Regions from separate parts of the Lysinibacillus sp. G4S2 genome, predicted to be linked through region 2. Evidence: a T-box and tRNA genes for the amino acid it is inferred to sense, from the RefSeq annotation. Region 2 holds a T-box; the other regions hold tRNA genes.
The links. A T-box is a leader RNA that pairs with one kind of tRNA and senses whether it is charged. The one in region 2 lies ahead of trpS (tryptophan--tRNA ligase), so its partner is inferred to be a tRNA-Trp.
Positions count from the first base shown of each region.

Region 1 (5,715 bases), 650 kb from region 2:
GTTCGGATTGTAGGCTGCAACTCGCCTACATGAAGCCGGAATCGCTAGTAATCGCGGATCAGCATGCCGCGGTGAATACGTTCCCGGGCCTTGTACACACCGCCCGTCACACCACGAGAGTTTGTAACACCCGAAGTCGGTGGGGTAACCTTTTGGAGCCAGCCGCCGAAGGTGGGATAGATGATTGGGGTGAAGTCGTAACAAGGTAGCCGTATCGGAAGGTGCGGCTGGATCACCTCCTTTCTAAGGATATTTTCGGAATACAAACCTAGGGTTTGTAAGATTACGTTTTGCGTTCAGTTTTGAAGGTTCATTCTTACGAATGAAATACTTCAAAACTTGTTCTTTGAAAACTGGATAAAACGACATTGAAATTGTAACAAACACATTAATTTTTTAAGTTTTTTTATAGGCTTAATAACTTGGTTAAGTTATTAAGGGCGCACGGCGAATGCCTTGGCACTAGGAGCCGAAGAAGGACGGCACTAACACCGATATGCTTCGGGGAGCTGTAAGTGAGCTTTGATCCGGAGATTTCCGAATGGGGGAACCCACTACGTTTAATCGCGTAGTATCTTGACGTGAATTCATAGCGTCTTGAAGGCAGACCCAGGGAACTGAAACATCTAAGTACCTGGAGGAAGAGAAAGAAAAATCGATTCCCTGAGTAGCGGCGAGCGAAACGGGAAGAGCCCAAACCAAGAGGCTTGCCTCTTGGGGTTGTAGGACACTCTATACGGAGTTACAAAAGAGCGAGTTAGATGAAGCGACTTGGAAAGGTCCGCCAGAGCAGGTAAAAGCCCTGTAGTCGAAAGTTCGTTCTCTCCTGAGTGGATCCTGAGTACGGCGGAACACGTGAAATTCCGTCGGAATCCGGGAGGACCATCTCCCAAGGCTAAATACTACCTAGTGACCGATAGTGAACCAGTACCGTGAGGGAAAGGTGAAAAGCACCCCGGAAGGGGAGTGAAAGAGATCCTGAAACCGTGTGCCTACAAGTAGTTAGAGCCCGTTAATGGGTGATAGCGTGCCTTTTGTAGAATGAACCGGCGAGTTACGATTACGTGCGAGGTTAAGCTTTAGAAGGCGGAGCCGCAGCGAAAGCGAGTCTGAATAGGGCGAATTAGTACGTGGTCGTAGACCCGAAACCAGGTGATCTACCCATGTCCAGGGTGAAGGTGAGGTAACACTTACTGGAGGCCCGAACCCACGCACGTTGAAAAGTGCGGGGATGAGGTGTGGGTAGCGGAGAAATTCCAATCGAACTTGGAGATAGCTGGTTCTCTCCGAAATAGCTTTAGGGCTAGCCTCGTGATGAGAATACTGGAGGTAGAGCACTGTTTGGACTAGGGGGCCATCCCGGTTTACCGAATTCAGACAAACTCCGAATGCCAGATATTTATACACGGGAGTCAGACTGCGAGTGATAAGATCCGTAGTCAAAAGGGAAACAGCCCAGACCACCAGCTAAGGTCCCAAAGTAATCGTTAAGTGGAAAAGGATGTGGCGTTGCACAGACAACCAGGATGTTGGCTTAGAAGCAGCCATCATTTAAAGAGTGCGTAATAGCTCACTGGTCGAGTGACGCTGCGCCGAAAATGTATCGGGGCTAAACGATTCACCGAAGCTGTGGATTGACATCTATGATGTCAGTGGTAGGAGAGCGTTCTAAGTGCGTTGAAGTCAGATCGGAAGGACTGGTGGAGCGCTTAGAAGTGAGAATGCCGGTATGAGTAGCGAAAGACGGGTGAGAATCCCGTCCACCGTATGACTAAGGTTTCCTGAGGAAGGCTCGTCCGCTCAGGGTTAGTCGGGACCTAAGCCGAGGCCGATAGGCGTAGGCGATGGACAACAGGTTGATATTCCTGTACCACCTCCTCACCGTTTGAGAAATGGGGGGACGCAGTAGGATAGGGTAAGCGCGCCGTTGGTTGTGCGCGTCCAAGCAGTAAGGCGTGTGTGTAGGCAAATCCGCACACTGTAACGTTGAGCTGTGATGGCGAGTCCGTATGGACGAAGTTCCTGATTTCACACTGCCAAGAAAAGCCTCTATCGAGGTGAGAGGTGCCCGTACCGCAAACCGACACAGGTAGTCGAGGAGAGAATCCTAAGGTGTGCGAGAGAACTCTCGTTAAGGAACTCGGCAAAATGACCCCGTAACTTCGGGAGAAGGGGTGCTCTTGAGCGTGCAAGCGCATGAGAGCCGCAGTGAATAGGCCCAGGCGACTGTTTAGCAAAAACACAGGTCTCTGCAAAACCGTAAGGTGACGTATAGGGGCTGACGCCTGCCCGGTGCTGGAAGGTTAAGAGGAGTGGTTAGCGCAAGCGAAGCTGCGAATTGAAGCCCCAGTAAACGGCGGCCGTAACTATAACGGTCCTAAGGTAGCGAAATTCCTTGTCGGGTAAGTTCCGACCCGCACGAAAGGCGTAACGATCTGGGCACTGTCTCAACGAGAGACTCGGTGAAATTATAGTACCTGTGAAGATGCAGGTTACCCGCGACAGGACGGAAAGACCCCGTGGAGCTTTACTGTAGCCTGATATTGAATTTTGGTACAACTTGTACAGGATAGGTAGGAGCCAGAGATCTCGGAGCGCCAGCTTCGAAGGAGGCGTCGGTGGGATACTACCCTGGTTGTATTGAAATTCTAACCCATGCCCCTTAGCGGGGTAGGAGACAGTGTCAGGCGGACAGTTTGACTGGGGCGGTCGCCTCCTAAAAGGTAACGGAGGCGCCCAAAGGTTCCCTCAGAATGGTTGGAAATCATTCGTAGAGTGTAAAGGCACAAGGGAGCTTGACTGCGAGACCTACAAGTCGAGCAGGGTCGAAAGACGGGCTTAGTGATCCGGTGGTTCCGCATGGAAGGGCCATCGCTCAACGGATAAAAGCTACCCCGGGGATAACAGGCTTATCTCCCCCAAGAGTCCACATCGACGGGGAGGTTTGGCACCTCGATGTCGGCTCATCGCATCCTGGGGCTGTAGTCGGTCCCAAGGGTTGGGCTGTTCGCCCATTAAAGCGGTACGCGAGCTGGGTTCAGAACGTCGTGAGACAGTTCGGTCCCTATCCGTCGTGGGCGTAGGAAATTTGAGAGGAGCTGTCCTTAGTACGAGAGGACCGGGATGGACACACCGCTGGTGTACCAGTTGTCTTGCCAAAGGCATCGCTGGGTAGCTATGTGTGGACGGGATAAGTGCTGAAAGCATCTAAGCATGAAGCCCCCCTCAAGATGAGATTTCCCATTACGCAAGTAAGTAAGATCCCTCAAAGACGATGAGGTAGATAGGTTCGAGGTGGAAGTGTGGTGACACATGGAGCTGACGAATACTAATCGATCGAGGACTTAACCACAATGTTTGAAACATTCAATGCACGTTTATCCAGTTTTGAAAGAATAATTTCTTTCATATGTCTAGTGATGATGGCAAAGAGGTCACACCCGTTCCCATACCGAACACGGAAGTTAAGCTCTTTAGCGCCGATGGTAGTTGGGGGCTTCCCCCTGTGAGAGTAGGACGTCGCTAGGCATTATACCCAGGAGGATTAGCTCAGCTGGGAGAGCACCTGCCTTACAAGCAGGGGGTCGGCGGTTCGAGCCCGTCATCCTCCACCATTATGGTCCCGTGGTGTAGCGGTTAACATGCCTGCCTGTCACGCAGGAGATCGCCGGTTCGATCCCGGTCGGGACCGCCATTTTTTTTTTTTTGCCGGTGTAGCTCAGTTGGTAGAGCAACTGACTTGTAATCAGTAGGTCGTGGGTTCGACTCCTATCGCCGGCACCATCCCTTGGAGGGGTAGCGAAGTGGCTAAACGCGGCGGACTGTAAATCCGCTCCTTAGGGTTCGGCGGTTCGAATCCGTCCCCCTCCACCATTTTTAGGGGCATAGTTCAACGGTAGAATAGAGGTCTCCAAAACCTTTGGTGTGGGTTCGATTCCTACTGCCCCTGCCAGGTTTCGAGGTACTCGTTATCAAGAACTGCTGTGATTACATATAGTGGCGATTGTGGCGAAGTGGTTAACGCACCGGATTGTGGTTCCGGCATTCGTGGGTTCGATTCCCATCAGTCGCCCCATTTTAACAATTGGGGTATAGCCAAGCGGTAAGGCAACGGATTTTGATTCCGTCATGCCTAGGTTCGAATCCTAGTACCCCAGCCATTCATTTCTTAATATGAGCCATTAGCTCAGTTGGTAGAGCATCTGACTTTTAATCAGAGGGTCGAAGGTTCGAGTCCTTCATGGCTCATCAAGTTTTTATAAAAATTATGCGCCCGTAGCTCAATTGGATAGAGCGTCTGACTACGGATCAGAAGGTTATGGGTTCGACTCCTGTCGGGCGCGCCATAAATCTAACAGTAACGGAATGTAGCTCAGCTTGGTAGAGCACTTGGTTTGGGACCAAGGGGTCGTAGGTTCGAATCCTGTCATTCCGACCAGTTTTTCTTAAATTTTGGGGCCTTAGCTCAGCTGGGAGAGCGCCTGCCTTGCACGCAGGAGGTCAGCGGTTCGATCCCGCTAGGCTCCACCATTTTTAAATATTTTGGAGGTATACCCAAGTCTGGCTGAAGGGATCGGTCTTGAAAACCGACAGGCGGGTAACACCGCGCGGGGGTTCGAATCCCTCTACCTCCTCCATTTTCGGGTCAGTAGCTCAGTTGGTAGAGCATTAGATTGAAGCTCTAAGTGTCGGCGGTTCGATTCCGTCCTGACCCACCATATGCGGGTGTAGTTTAATGGTAAAACCTCAGCCTTCCAAGCTGATGTCGTGAGTTCGATTCTCATCACCCGCTCCAAAAATAATGGGCCTATAGCTCAGCTGGTTAGAGCGCACGCCTGATAAGCGTGAGGTCGATGGTTCGAGTCCATTTAGGCCCACCATTATTCCGAAGTAGCTCAGTTGGTAGTAGCACCTGACTGTTAATCAGGTTGTCGCAGGTTCGAGTCCTGCCTTCGGAGCCACGGCCCCTTGGTCAAGTGGTTAAGACACCGCCCTTTCACGGCGGTAACACGGGTTCGAATCCCGTAGGGGTCATCAAGCATGTTGCACATTCGTGTAACATGCTTTTTCTTATGCTTGTAGATGACTAAAGCATATAAAATAATCTTATGACGCTTGCTTTCGCTAAAAATAATACTTGTAGCTAACGCTTTGCTTTCGCTACAAAAGACATTTGCTGAAAGAAGTTAAAATGCAAAACTGCACACCCAATTTATTAATAGGATTAATAATGGATGTGCGATCTAGGTTGTACCGGAGTCTTTATTATTTAATGTATCATTTTCAGGACCCTTAATATTTCTTAATTTCGCGATAATAAGTAATAGTAAAGGAAGAAAAAGGGCAAATAATGAAATATATAAGGGCCAAGTTTCTTTATTATATTTAGTAGAGTGCATAATATTTGGATGTACAATTTGAGAAAGTGCAACTGTAATCATCCCAAGTGGAAGGATTAACCGTCTGTGATCATTAATTTTAAGTATTTGTCCTAACCCCTTTACGGTTGCGTAAAAATACATGGAGGCTCTGACAAATATCGTGACCATCCAAATAAAAGCCATAATAACTTCAATACGTTGCAGGAAATTACCAATCGAAATTCTTTGCGCTAGAGTGTAACTAGGAAAGGTTCTAAGAGATGTATTCGTTACCCCCAATACTAAGATTGATAATGCTATAACAATTGTTAAAATTAATCCTCCCACAAGTGTG
Region 1 is NZ_JAUCFJ010000002.1:250,188-255,902, forward strand. It holds rRNA gene QUF91_RS01495 (16S ribosomal RNA) at 1-243, shown strand, start outside; rRNA gene QUF91_RS01500 (23S ribosomal RNA) at 425-3,352, shown strand; rRNA gene rrf (5S ribosomal RNA) at 3,413-3,528, shown strand; tRNA gene QUF91_RS01510 (tRNA-Val) at 3,539-3,614, shown strand; tRNA gene QUF91_RS01515 (tRNA-Asp) at 3,619-3,694, shown strand; tRNA gene QUF91_RS01520 (tRNA-Thr) at 3,708-3,783, shown strand; tRNA gene QUF91_RS01525 (tRNA-Tyr) at 3,790-3,873, shown strand; tRNA gene QUF91_RS01530 (tRNA-Trp) at 3,879-3,952, shown strand; tRNA gene QUF91_RS01535 (tRNA-His) at 4,000-4,075, shown strand; tRNA gene QUF91_RS01540 (tRNA-Gln) at 4,086-4,160, shown strand; tRNA gene QUF91_RS01545 (tRNA-Lys) at 4,176-4,248, shown strand; tRNA gene QUF91_RS01550 (tRNA-Arg) at 4,270-4,346, shown strand; tRNA gene QUF91_RS01555 (tRNA-Pro) at 4,362-4,438, shown strand; tRNA gene QUF91_RS01560 (tRNA-Ala) at 4,455-4,530, shown strand; tRNA gene QUF91_RS01565 (tRNA-Ser) at 4,545-4,637, shown strand; tRNA gene QUF91_RS01570 (tRNA-Phe) at 4,643-4,718, shown strand; tRNA gene QUF91_RS01575 (tRNA-Gly) at 4,722-4,795, shown strand; tRNA gene QUF91_RS01580 (tRNA-Ile) at 4,804-4,880, shown strand; tRNA gene QUF91_RS01585 (tRNA-Asn) at 4,885-4,961, shown strand; tRNA gene QUF91_RS01590 (tRNA-Glu) at 4,963-5,034, shown strand; gene QUF91_RS01595 (GerAB/ArcD/ProY family transporter) at 5,244-5,715, opposite strand, start outside.
Region 1: it encodes a tRNA-Trp, which carries the amino acid that the T-box ahead of trpS (tryptophan--tRNA ligase) is inferred to sense. The anticodon was not compared.

Region 2 (5,715 bases):
GCTCTGCCGGTAATACATGCGGACGTGCCATTGTTATTTCTTTTAAAGATTGCTTATACAGTTGTAAATCTTTATTTTCTGCTAAGTAACTTTCTATTGTTTCTTCACTCAATGATAAAATCTCTGGTGTTAAGAAAGATAGGGCAGCTGAGATACTAGTCGCCAATGTTTGAATACGACTATTCATATCCTGGTAAGAGCTATTTGTCGTATCTTGGTCATTACGCATATGGGCATACGTGTAAAGCTTCATTGCACGTTCATAAATATCATCGTGATATGTTAGAACTGCTAATAAAGCATCTGCTCCATTTTTTAAAGTACCTGCATAGCTAGGTGCCTTTTTAGCAATTTCTGCGACTTCCTTATATTCCGCTTCCCATAGGGCGTCAGTTGCAAAAATATCCTCCAAGCGCCAAGTTAACTCTTCTGGAACTTCATTTCTTAATAAAACTTTATTGCTGTTACTAGCCATGTGCCAGCCCCCCTATATATGTGAGTTTTTCCTATACTCTCATATTTTCTCAGTATATTGTGGCAATTGCAAATAAATGTGCGTACACTTGCTCATAAATATCTGGAAAATAATCATTTTTTTGATAACTTTTCGCTAGCACCATTCCATAATCTTCGATAGCCTGTACTGCTCGATCTGTAATCTCTATATTTTGTTGAAGTAAAAACAATCTAATCTCTCTCTCAGATAGTTCATGAGGTAATAATTGTAAACCTCGACAATAATGATGTAAAATCGTTTGCCATTCAATAGGAAACAACGGAATCGCTTCCGCATCTTTTACCGGGACACCCACGTAATCAGGCATAGCAGTTAGAGCAAAGCGTAATTCATAACTACTTCGTAAAAATGAATCTCGCGCCCCTTTCTTACTATGTAATAATCGCTGATACACAAATTGCTTACACTGCTTTTTATAAAGCTGCCAATAAAGACGAAATTCCTCTTTCGTTATTGACGTAGGCTCATAAAAGGGAAAATGCTGCTTGTGAATAGTTAGTTCTTGTACTTTGCCTATAAAAGTATGCCCATGAACATGAAGAAGATTCGTCCAATAAATAAATCTCGATATCTTTGCATCATAGGTTACTAAATAAGACAAGCCTTGCGCTGTAGTAGTAATCATTTTTTGCATAATTGGAGCAATAAAAATCTTTTGAATACCTTGTGTTGATTGTCTTTGAGGTGTTTGAAAAAGCCACAATGGCTGTATTGAATTTTTCTCATATCCAGATGTACGCAATTGCCACTTTTCATGAGAAATTGAGCTACATTGAAATTCAATGGCAATTTGCTTTTGCTCTTTTATCAAAAGTACATCTGGCCGCTGTGAAAGATTCGGTAAATAAGGCTCCAGCTTTACTGTATGCCCGAGTTTTCTCAGCCATTCAAATAATTGAATCTTTCCTTGTAAATGAAGTTTTGATTCACCCTCTGAAAATAATTGTACACAGCTATTATTGGCGTTATGAGCAAAATGAGGAATATTATATTCACCTATCTTTAATTGGACAGGCTGTAGGCATTGAGGACAATAAAATTTCATTTGTTGCCTAAATCGTTGTAAAGCTTCCCTTGAATATTGATATGGGAGAAAAAGCTGCTGCTGCTCGTTATAAGCACTAAGCATAAAATCATCTCCTTTTTGACTAATTGTAAAGGAGTGGTTTTATAGCACCAAATAAATAACGGCTTTTCCTTGAAATTTAAAAAATGCCACCTTTTAATGAGTTCTACATACAATATGAAGCTTCCTAAAACGTTCTTTGCAACTAACTGACAGACCTACTCAGTTGCAGGTTCTTAATTAACCAGTTTTTCATCTATATCTAAAATTGATATTATTGAACCTTTTAAATAAAAAGACTGTAAACAATCTTGAATCTCATCAAGTTTGTTTACAGTCTAAGTCTTTGAATCAGAAGCTTATTGTTTTAAATGAAATATTTTCGTACTGTTTCGAAGCAATTAAATTCCATAATTTGTTCGCCATATTCCTCTAGGCGATGGATTGTGAAATTTGATGGGATTAAAAATTCTTTGATAACTGCATTTCTATCGTGACGATTTAGGTCATCATCTGCGTTCGCAAAGTCAACTACCAAATAGTACCAATCTTCATATTTAAATAATGAGGAATCCACTAATTCATCTGTCATGCGTTTTGCTACAGGGATTAACTCATCAATATCTTTAAATTTATAAACATAAATGTCTGTATCCATAAATAATTCTGATTCATCAATGTCACCAAATTGAGTTAGTTGACTGAGAAGATCCTCTCCAACGTCGTCGAATGGGGCAAACATATCTTTGTGTTCATCAAAATGCGATTGACCATCTAAGGTTTCACCGTCTTTTAAAATATGTGCACGTGTGACAATGATTTCTAAGCCTACTTCAGATGCATTGATATGAATCCAAATCGGACCTTCTACATCAAAATAATCCTCCGTGTTTACTTCATCAATCATATCCCAAAAAAGTTGTTCACCCTTTGCTCGATTGTACCAAATTTCTTCACGACTATAGCCGCGATCCTCTATATCATTGTACGTAATAAAGAGCTTGAGTGTATTTTCGTTTACACGTTCGATGTCCACTAGACCTCATCTCCCTTCACTGTCATTTGTCGAAAAACAGTTTTGTTTCATTAGTATGCTATTATTCATTGTTTTTAACCTCATACTCCATTTGTTTTTCAACCTTTGACCACACTACAGTAAAACCGCCTGAGCAACCGAAATCAAAATTTAATTGTCCACAGTTGTCTCTAATTCTATTGTATGCTGTCCTGTCATAAAATGAAAAGGATATACACCGTTTCACAGAAGATATTTGAATTATTGAAATTGTAGTAAACTATTAAGTTTAAATCAAGTTTAACATACTTTTACGGAAATATATGACTTTCCCCTACTAATTATTATACTTTATATAGAAGGTTTTACATAAGTAAAACACAAAAAAATAGATGTCACAATATGCTTGTTGCATTTGTAACATCTAATACTTATTTTATGCAGAACTCGGAGATATTAGTTCACCATACGCTGTGCTTCTTGCAATTGATAAGCACGTACTTTACGAGGTAGGAAACGACGAATCTCATCCTCGTTATAGCCAACTTGTAAACGTTTCTCGTCTAAAATGATTGGGCGACGTAATAAACCTGGATACTCTTGAATTAATTCATATAAGCGTTGTAATGGCAAGCTTTCAACATCTACATTTAATTTTTGGAAAATCTTCGAGCGGGTTGAAATAATTTCATCCGTACCATCCTCTGTCATACGTAAAATTTCTTTAATTTCACGAATGCTTAACGGTTCGGAAAATATATTACGTTCTGTATATGGGATTTCATGCTCCTCTAACCATGCTTTCGCTTTTCGGCAAGACGTACAACTTGGTGATGTAAATAAAGTTACTATCATACTGACACATCCTTTCCTTTTAATCATTATCTATAAACCAGTGTGTTAAATTAGAATTAATGTAATGTAAAACTACATACCCATTATACAGTACTCTGTTGTATTTGAATATAGTTCCAATAAAAAAAAGAATAACTTTATCACGAAATTTTCTGTCTATTTACATAACATCCAAAGTAGTTACTTCTTTGTATGCTTCATGCACTACTATTAATATTCCCATTCGCTGAACATTTTAAACATCCATTTCTTAATTGCCCTTGTTCTCATTTAAAAATCTTAAACGAGAATATTGTCAGCCTAGTATGTACAAATCTAGACGTATATTTACTAATATTGGTTGCTTTTCTAACAAAAAAGAACAGCAAAAATAGCATATAAGTTTTTTCAGAAAAAAAACACCGCCAAAAGTCTGACTTTCCACACTTGCATTACACCGAGCCTTTATAATATAATTCTTTGCAACAAATCAATTCCACCTCGCCATCTACACAGATGGAAGAAGACGGTTATTGAATGAACTAAAAACGCTGACGAAGAGTAGTACTTATGCTTTACACGTTTAGAGAGTCTGTGGTTGCTGCAAACAGATCGTGTAAGCATTTGGAATGGACTTCCGAGTTAGCTTTGTGAACGTCTAAGTATCCTTACTTAAGTCTATTAGCAAAGCTCGTCCCTTCACGTTACGAAGCAAAGTGGCCGTTTTAGGCAAGCTGGGTGGTACCGCGGATTCAAACATCATTCGTCCCTTCATTAGAAAAACTAATGAGGACGCATGATGTTTTTTATTTCGGCACTTATGTAAAAACGTCTAAGGGACTTAAATTCAAGGAGGAAATGACAATGACAACTATTTTTTCAGGCGTACAGCCAACCGGTATTGTTACTTTAGGGAACTATTTAGGAGCATTCAAGCAATTCCCTGCATTACAAGATGAAGGTGATGCTGTGTATTGTATCGTTGATCAGCATGCCATAACAGTGGCACAAGATCCAAAAGAATTACGTCAAAATATTCGCAACTTAGCAGCAACGTATATTGCTACTGGCATCGATCCAACAAAATCTACATTATTTATTCAATCTGAGGTGCCAGCTCATGCACAGGCAGGCTGGATGTTACAATGTGTCGCATCGATTGGAGAGCTTGAACGTATGACACAGTTCAAGGATAAATCTCATGGTAAAGAAAGTGTTTCTGCAGCTCTTTTAACATATCCACCACTAATGGCAGCAGACATCCTTTTGTACAACACAAACATTGTTCCAGTTGGCGATGACCAGAAACAGCATATTGAGCTTACTCGTGATCTTGCAGAACGCTTTAACAAACGTTATGGTGATGTTTTAACGATTCCTGAAATTCAATTACCAAAAGCAGGAGCTCGTATTAAATCACTTCAAGAGCCAACAAAGAAAATGAGTAAATCAGATCCAAATACAAAAGCTACAATTAAGCTTTTAGATTCAGCGAAAGATATTGAGAAAAAAATTAAATCAGCTGTAACTGACTCTGATGGTATTGTGGCATTTGATGTGGAAAATAAACCTGGCGTTTCTAATTTACTAACAATCGAGTCTGCCATTTCAGGCGTATCTATTGACGATCTTGTAAAAAAATACGAAGGCGTTGGTTATGGTGGTTTCAAGCAAGGTGTTGCAGCAGCAGTTATTGATCACCTTACACCAATTCAAGAGAAGTTCTACAATTTAGTAGAATCCTCAGCATTAGATACTATTTTAGATGAAGGCGCTGAAAAGGCAAACGCTATTGCTAGCGCTACATTAAAACGCATGGAAGAAGCAATGGGCCTTGGTCGTGCGCGTCGCTAAAAGAAAACGGAATTGATCTTGTAGCTTTGGCGAAATTGATTGTAAGAGCTTGGCCAAAAAGAGAATAAGAGAAGCGTCACATTTTATCTTTTATGTCTAGAGTCTTATCAAAACCAAGATCAAAAACAATAGCACATAACACAATGGCTGATCCAATAGCCATATAAAATTCTGTTGTATGCACCATGAATTTAAAAACAACTATCCAGGAATATCCGAGTGTCCGATAATTCAAATACAATATGAGATTCCCTAATGAGAGAATCAATAGGCCGTAGCATATTAAAAATAAAAAGAGTCGGAACATAATAAGGGCATCCTTTCTATTTCTTCTTACTTATCATCTATTCACAAAACTATAAAAAAAGACGTCAGCCACGTAAATTGGCTGACGTTTTTTATGTAAGGCTCTTCTGCAAAACGAGGGGT
Region 2 is NZ_JAUCFJ010000002.1:902,381-908,095, reverse strand. It holds gene pepF (oligoendopeptidase F) at 1-475, opposite strand, end outside; gene QUF91_RS04640 (competence protein CoiA) at 525-1,646, opposite strand; gene mecA (adaptor protein MecA) at 1,951-2,619, opposite strand; gene spxA (transcriptional regulator SpxA) at 3,055-3,450, opposite strand; T-box leader at 3,975-4,206, shown strand; gene trpS (tryptophan--tRNA ligase) at 4,297-5,286, shown strand; gene QUF91_RS28270 (YuzI family membrane protein) at 5,363-5,593, opposite strand; gene QUF91_RS04620 (hypothetical protein) at 5,635-5,715, opposite strand, start outside.

Region 3 (5,715 bases), 3.8 Mb from region 2:
GGTTAAGCTTTAGAAGGCGGAGCCGCAGCGAAAGCGAGTCTGAATAGGGCGAATTAGTACGTGGTCGTAGACCCGAAACCAGGTGATCTACCCATGTCCAGGGTGAAGGTGAGGTAACACTTACTGGAGGCCCGAACCCACGCACGTTGAAAAGTGCGGGGATGAGGTGTGGGTAGCGGAGAAATTCCAATCGAACTTGGAGATAGCTGGTTCTCTCCGAAATAGCTTTAGGGCTAGCCTCGTGATGAGAATACTGGAGGTAGAGCACTGTTTGGACTAGGGGGCCATCCCGGTTTACCGAATTCAGACAAACTCCGAATGCCAGATATTTATACACGGGAGTCAGACTGCGAGTGATAAGATCCGTAGTCAAAAGGGAAACAGCCCAGACCACCAGCTAAGGTCCCAAAGTAATCGTTAAGTGGAAAAGGATGTGGCGTTGCACAGACAACCAGGATGTTGGCTTAGAAGCAGCCATCATTTAAAGAGTGCGTAATAGCTCACTGGTCGAGTGACGCTGCGCCGAAAATGTATCGGGGCTAAACGATTCACCGAAGCTGTGGATTGACATCTATGATGTCAGTGGTAGGAGAGCGTTCTAAGTGCGTTGAAGTCAGATCGGAAGGACTGGTGGAGCGCTTAGAAGTGAGAATGCCGGTATGAGTAGCGAAAGACGGGTGAGAATCCCGTCCACCGTATGACTAAGGTTTCCTGAGGAAGGCTCGTCCGCTCAGGGTTAGTCGGGACCTAAGCCGAGGCCGATAGGCGTAGGCGATGGACAACAGGTTGATATTCCTGTACCACCTCCTCACCGTTTGAGAAATGGGGGGACGCAGTAGGATAGGGTAAGCGCGCCGTTGGTTGTGCGCGTCCAAGCAGTAAGGCGTGTGTGTAGGCAAATCCGCACACTGTAACGTTGAGCTGTGATGGCGAGTCCGTATGGACGAAGTTCCTGATTTCACACTGCCAAGAAAAGCCTCTATCGAGGTGAGAGGTGCCCGTACCGCAAACCGACACAGGTAGTCGAGGAGAGAATCCTAAGGTGTGCGAGAGAACTCTCGTTAAGGAACTCGGCAAAATGACCCCGTAACTTCGGGAGAAGGGGTGCTCTTGAGCGTGCAAGCGCATGAGAGCCGCAGTGAATAGGCCCAGGCGACTGTTTAGCAAAAACACAGGTCTCTGCAAAACCGTAAGGTGACGTATAGGGGCTGACGCCTGCCCGGTGCTGGAAGGTTAAGAGGAGTGGTTAGCGCAAGCGAAGCTGCGAATTGAAGCCCCAGTAAACGGCGGCCGTAACTATAACGGTCCTAAGGTAGCGAAATTCCTTGTCGGGTAAGTTCCGACCCGCACGAAAGGCGTAACGATCTGGGCACTGTCTCAACGAGAGACTCGGTGAAATTATAGTACCTGTGAAGATGCAGGTTACCCGCGACAGGACGGAAAGACCCCGTGGAGCTTTACTGTAGCCTGATATTGAATTTTGGTACAACTTGTACAGGATAGGTAGGAGCCAGAGATCTCGGAGCGCCAGCTTCGAAGGAGGCGTCGGTGGGATACTACCCTGGTTGTATTGAAATTCTAACCCATGCCCCTTAGCGGGGTAGGAGACAGTGTCAGGCGGACAGTTTGACTGGGGCGGTCGCCTCCTAAAAGGTAACGGAGGCGCCCAAAGGTTCCCTCAGAATGGTTGGAAATCATTCGTAGAGTGTAAAGGCACAAGGGAGCTTGACTGCGAGACCTACAAGTCGAGCAGGGTCGAAAGACGGGCTTAGTGATCCGGTGGTTCCGCATGGAAGGGCCATCGCTCAACGGATAAAAGCTACCCCGGGGATAACAGGCTTATCTCCCCCAAGAGTCCACATCGACGGGGAGGTTTGGCACCTCGATGTCGGCTCATCGCATCCTGGGGCTGTAGTCGGTCCCAAGGGTTGGGCTGTTCGCCCATTAAAGCGGTACGCGAGCTGGGTTCAGAACGTCGTGAGACAGTTCGGTCCCTATCCGTCGTGGGCGTAGGAAATTTGAGAGGAGCTGTCCTTAGTACGAGAGGACCGGGATGGACACACCGCTGGTGTACCAGTTGTCTTGCCAAAGGCATCGCTGGGTAGCTATGTGTGGACGGGATAAGTGCTGAAAGCATCTAAGCATGAAGCCCCCCTCAAGATGAGATTTCCCATTACGCAAGTAAGTAAGATCCCTCAAAGACGATGAGGTAGATAGGTTCGAGGTGGAAGTGTGGTGACACATGGAGCTGACGAATACTAATCGATCGAGGACTTAACCACAATGTTTGAAACATTCAATGCACCGTTTATCCAGTTTTGAAAGAATAAAAACTATTAAAAATATGCTTGTAATTTTAATAAGATATGTTATAATAAGTATTGTCTTTTAAAATAGTCTAGTGATGATGGCAAAGAGGTCACACCCGTTCCCATACCGAACACGGAAGTTAAGCTCTTTAGCGCCGATGGTAGTTGGGGGCTTCCCCCTGTGAGAGTAGGACGTCGCTAGGCTATATGATAAAATTATTCCGAAGTAGCTCAGTTGGTAGTAGCACCTGACTGTTAATCAGGTTGTCGCAGGTTCGAGTCCTGCCTTCGGAGCCATTCTTGGAGAGTTGTCCGAGTGGCCGAAGGAGCACGATTGGAAATCGTGTAGGCGGTTAACACTGTCTCAAGGGTTCAAATCCCTTACTCTCCGCCAGCACTTTAAGGATTTTTTATTCCAAACGAAGGCCCCTTGGTCAAGTGGTTAAGACACCGCCCTTTCACGGCGGTAACACGGGTTCGAATCCCGTAGGGGTCACCATTTAATACCCAGATGGAGGATTAGCTCAGCTGGGAGAGCATCTGCCTTACAAGCAGAGGGTCGGCGGTTCGAGCCCGTCATCCTCCACCATTATTTAAATAAATCACCTTATTATCGCGGGGTGGAGCAGTGGTAGCTCGTCGGGCTCATAACCCGAAGGTCGTTGGTTCAAATCCGGCCCCCGCAACCAAAATGGTCCCGTGGTGTAGCGGTTAACATGCCTGCCTGTCACGCAGGAGATCGCCGGTTCGATCCCGGTCGGGACCGCCATTTTTTAAAAAATATGGGTCAGTAGCTCAGTTGGTAGAGCATTAGATTGAAGCTCTAAGTGTCGGCGGTTCGATTCCGTCCTGACCCACCATATTTTTTTGCCGGTGTAGCTCAGTTGGTAGAGCAACTGACTTGTAATCAGTAGGTCGTGGGTTCGACTCCTATCGCCGGCACCATGACTTTTCCGGAGGGGTAGCGAAGTGGCTAAACGCGGCGGACTGTAAATCCGCTCCTTAGGGTTCGGCGGTTCGAATCCGTCCCCCTCCACCAGTTTTTTATTCATAGGGGCATAGTTTAACGGTAGAATAGAGGTCTCCAAAACCTTTGATGTGGGTTCGATTCCTACTGCCCCTGCCAATTAATTAATTTCATGGCGGTTGTGGCGAAGTGGTTAACGCACCTGATTGTGGTTCAGGCATTCGTGGGTTCGATTCCCATCAGTCGCCCCATTTAATTTAAAATAATAAAATATAATAATATGGCGGTTGTGGCGAAGTGGTTAACGCACCTGATTGTGGTTCAGGCATTCGTGGGTTCGATTCCCATCAGTCGCCCCATTTATATATATTTAACTTTTGGGGTATAGCCAAGCGGTAAGGCAACGGATTTTGATTCCGTCACGCCCTGGTTCGAATCCAGGTACCCCAGCCATTTTTTTGCGGAAGTAGTTCAGTGGTAGAACACCACCTTGCCAAGGTGGGGGTCGCGAGTTCGAACCTCGTCTTCCGCTCCAAATATTAAGGCGGCATAGCCAAGTGGTAAGGCACAGGTCTGCAACACCTTTATCACCGGTTCAAATCCGGTTGCCGCCTCCATAATTTCTTACTTAATCGGTTTATCCGATTTTTTTTATCTCCATTGTGCCGGTGTGGCGGAATTGGCAGACGCGCACGACTCAAAATCGTGTTCCTTTGGAGTGTCGGTTCGACCCCGACCACCGGTATCAAAAACAACCCCGAGATGTTGATTTCTCGGGGTTTTCTTTTTCTATGTGCCAAATTTGTGCCAAATCTTTATTAACTTTACTCTTCATCTGTAACAGGTGTCGATTTGAAGTAATGTTGTATTGTTTATAAGAAAGTCATACCTTTGATAAAAATGGTCAACCGGAATTAAAAATTTCGGTTTTTTTTTATTTAATAAAAGAACCTTTAATAAAAGAACCTTTAATAAAAGAATTAGTTTAGTGGAAGAAAAGTACGTATTTTATTTATCTAGAAGTGCGGATTTATTTTCAACTAAAAAACACTATGTAAAAGAGTAGTACATTAGTAAAATAAAATATAAAAAGGTTTATTTAAAATGATGCTTCACATTTAGGAGGAAAAGATGAAACTTAATAATTTGTATAATTTTAAAAATGCAGTTAAGCATTATCTTGATGTTGATGCGCTTAAAATGCCAGAAGATATATCTTCATTCAATATTAGCAATTTGAGCTGGGTTGATCCTTTTAATTTTAGAGTTAGAAAACAAGAAGATAAGTATCGCACCCTGAAGATGCCAAATATATTAAATTTTGTAGCAGCTTATGAACATTTTAAGGATTTATCAAATTTCGATACAATTCAAAATTTAGATCCTTTACATAAACGCTTATCTGCAAACATTGAGACTGGGGATTTTGTATCAGGAGAATATGATAAACAATTAGAAGAAGATTTTAACAGACTATGTGTATATGACCAGCTGCTTAAGATGGATATAAAGGAATACTACGGAAGGGTATATACGCATTTAATTGACTTTGAAACACATCAAGAACGATTCCTATCTAATATGAATAGAGGAAATACAAATGGATTAATAGTGGGAAATTACTTGTCATTATATTTCGCAGAAAGTAACCTGAAGAATATCAGCAATGACATTAAAGAAGAAATTAGAAGATCAGGGATTGACTGTGAGTTCTCTTATTTCTCTGATGATTTTTACTTTTTCTGTAATAGAGGGGATGATGATGTAGTAACAAGAATCTTTGATGAGGTTTTAGAGAAGTATGAATTAGAAAGAAATGATAATAAAAAAGAAGTTTGGACATATGAATCTTTTAATAATTACAACTTAGTTGCAAGGTATTGGAAAAAATTAATTGCCCATTGTAATGTTAGATACGACATGGAAAGAGATGATAACAAGCTATATTTTATAAACCAACTTGTTTATAGAGTGTCAAAATTGGAAGATGATAAACTTAAAAAAGTCTTTATAAATAATTTCTTTAAAACAAAATATTTTAGAGAGTTAGACCTTGAAAATTATCAAGTTAAGGATTATGATTACCACCAATTATGTTATCTTCTTAAGTTATCTCCTGAAACTATGTTGTATACGATGGATAAATTTAATGATATGAGTAATTTTGATAACAATAAATTGCGTAAATTTTTCCAAGTTAGGTATAGAGAAGCCCTTAAAACAACGTTTAATGAAGAGCAATTATATTTTTATTACGCAATAAAAATATTTAATTTTATGGATATATTGATAGAAAATAAAACTCTCGTGCTCGAAACAAAAAATCAAATCTTAATTTCATATTACCTACAAGAAGGGCACTTTGAAAAAGAGGAAATTGATAAATTAAAAGAAAATGTCGGTGAAGAATATTGGTTTCAGAATTATCATCTAATATTG
Region 3 is NZ_JAUCFJ010000002.1:4,661,469-4,667,183, reverse strand. It holds rRNA gene QUF91_RS23910 (23S ribosomal RNA) at 1-2,282, shown strand, start outside; rRNA gene rrf (5S ribosomal RNA) at 2,398-2,513, shown strand; tRNA gene QUF91_RS23900 (tRNA-Asn) at 2,530-2,606, shown strand; tRNA gene QUF91_RS23895 (tRNA-Ser) at 2,612-2,703, shown strand; tRNA gene QUF91_RS23890 (tRNA-Glu) at 2,734-2,808, shown strand; tRNA gene QUF91_RS23885 (tRNA-Val) at 2,823-2,898, shown strand; tRNA gene QUF91_RS23880 (tRNA-Met) at 2,924-2,998, shown strand; tRNA gene QUF91_RS23875 (tRNA-Asp) at 3,003-3,078, shown strand; tRNA gene QUF91_RS23870 (tRNA-Phe) at 3,094-3,169, shown strand; tRNA gene QUF91_RS23865 (tRNA-Thr) at 3,179-3,254, shown strand; tRNA gene QUF91_RS23860 (tRNA-Tyr) at 3,265-3,348, shown strand; tRNA gene QUF91_RS23855 (tRNA-Trp) at 3,362-3,435, shown strand; tRNA gene QUF91_RS23850 (tRNA-His) at 3,452-3,527, shown strand; tRNA gene QUF91_RS23845 (tRNA-His) at 3,560-3,635, shown strand; tRNA gene QUF91_RS23840 (tRNA-Gln) at 3,655-3,729, shown strand; tRNA gene QUF91_RS23835 (tRNA-Gly) at 3,737-3,811, shown strand; tRNA gene QUF91_RS23830 (tRNA-Cys) at 3,820-3,893, shown strand; tRNA gene QUF91_RS23825 (tRNA-Leu) at 3,941-4,021, shown strand; gene QUF91_RS23820 (RNA-dependent RNA polymerase family protein) at 4,408-5,715, shown strand, end outside.
Region 3: it encodes a tRNA-Trp, which carries the amino acid that the T-box ahead of trpS (tryptophan--tRNA ligase) is inferred to sense. The anticodon was not compared.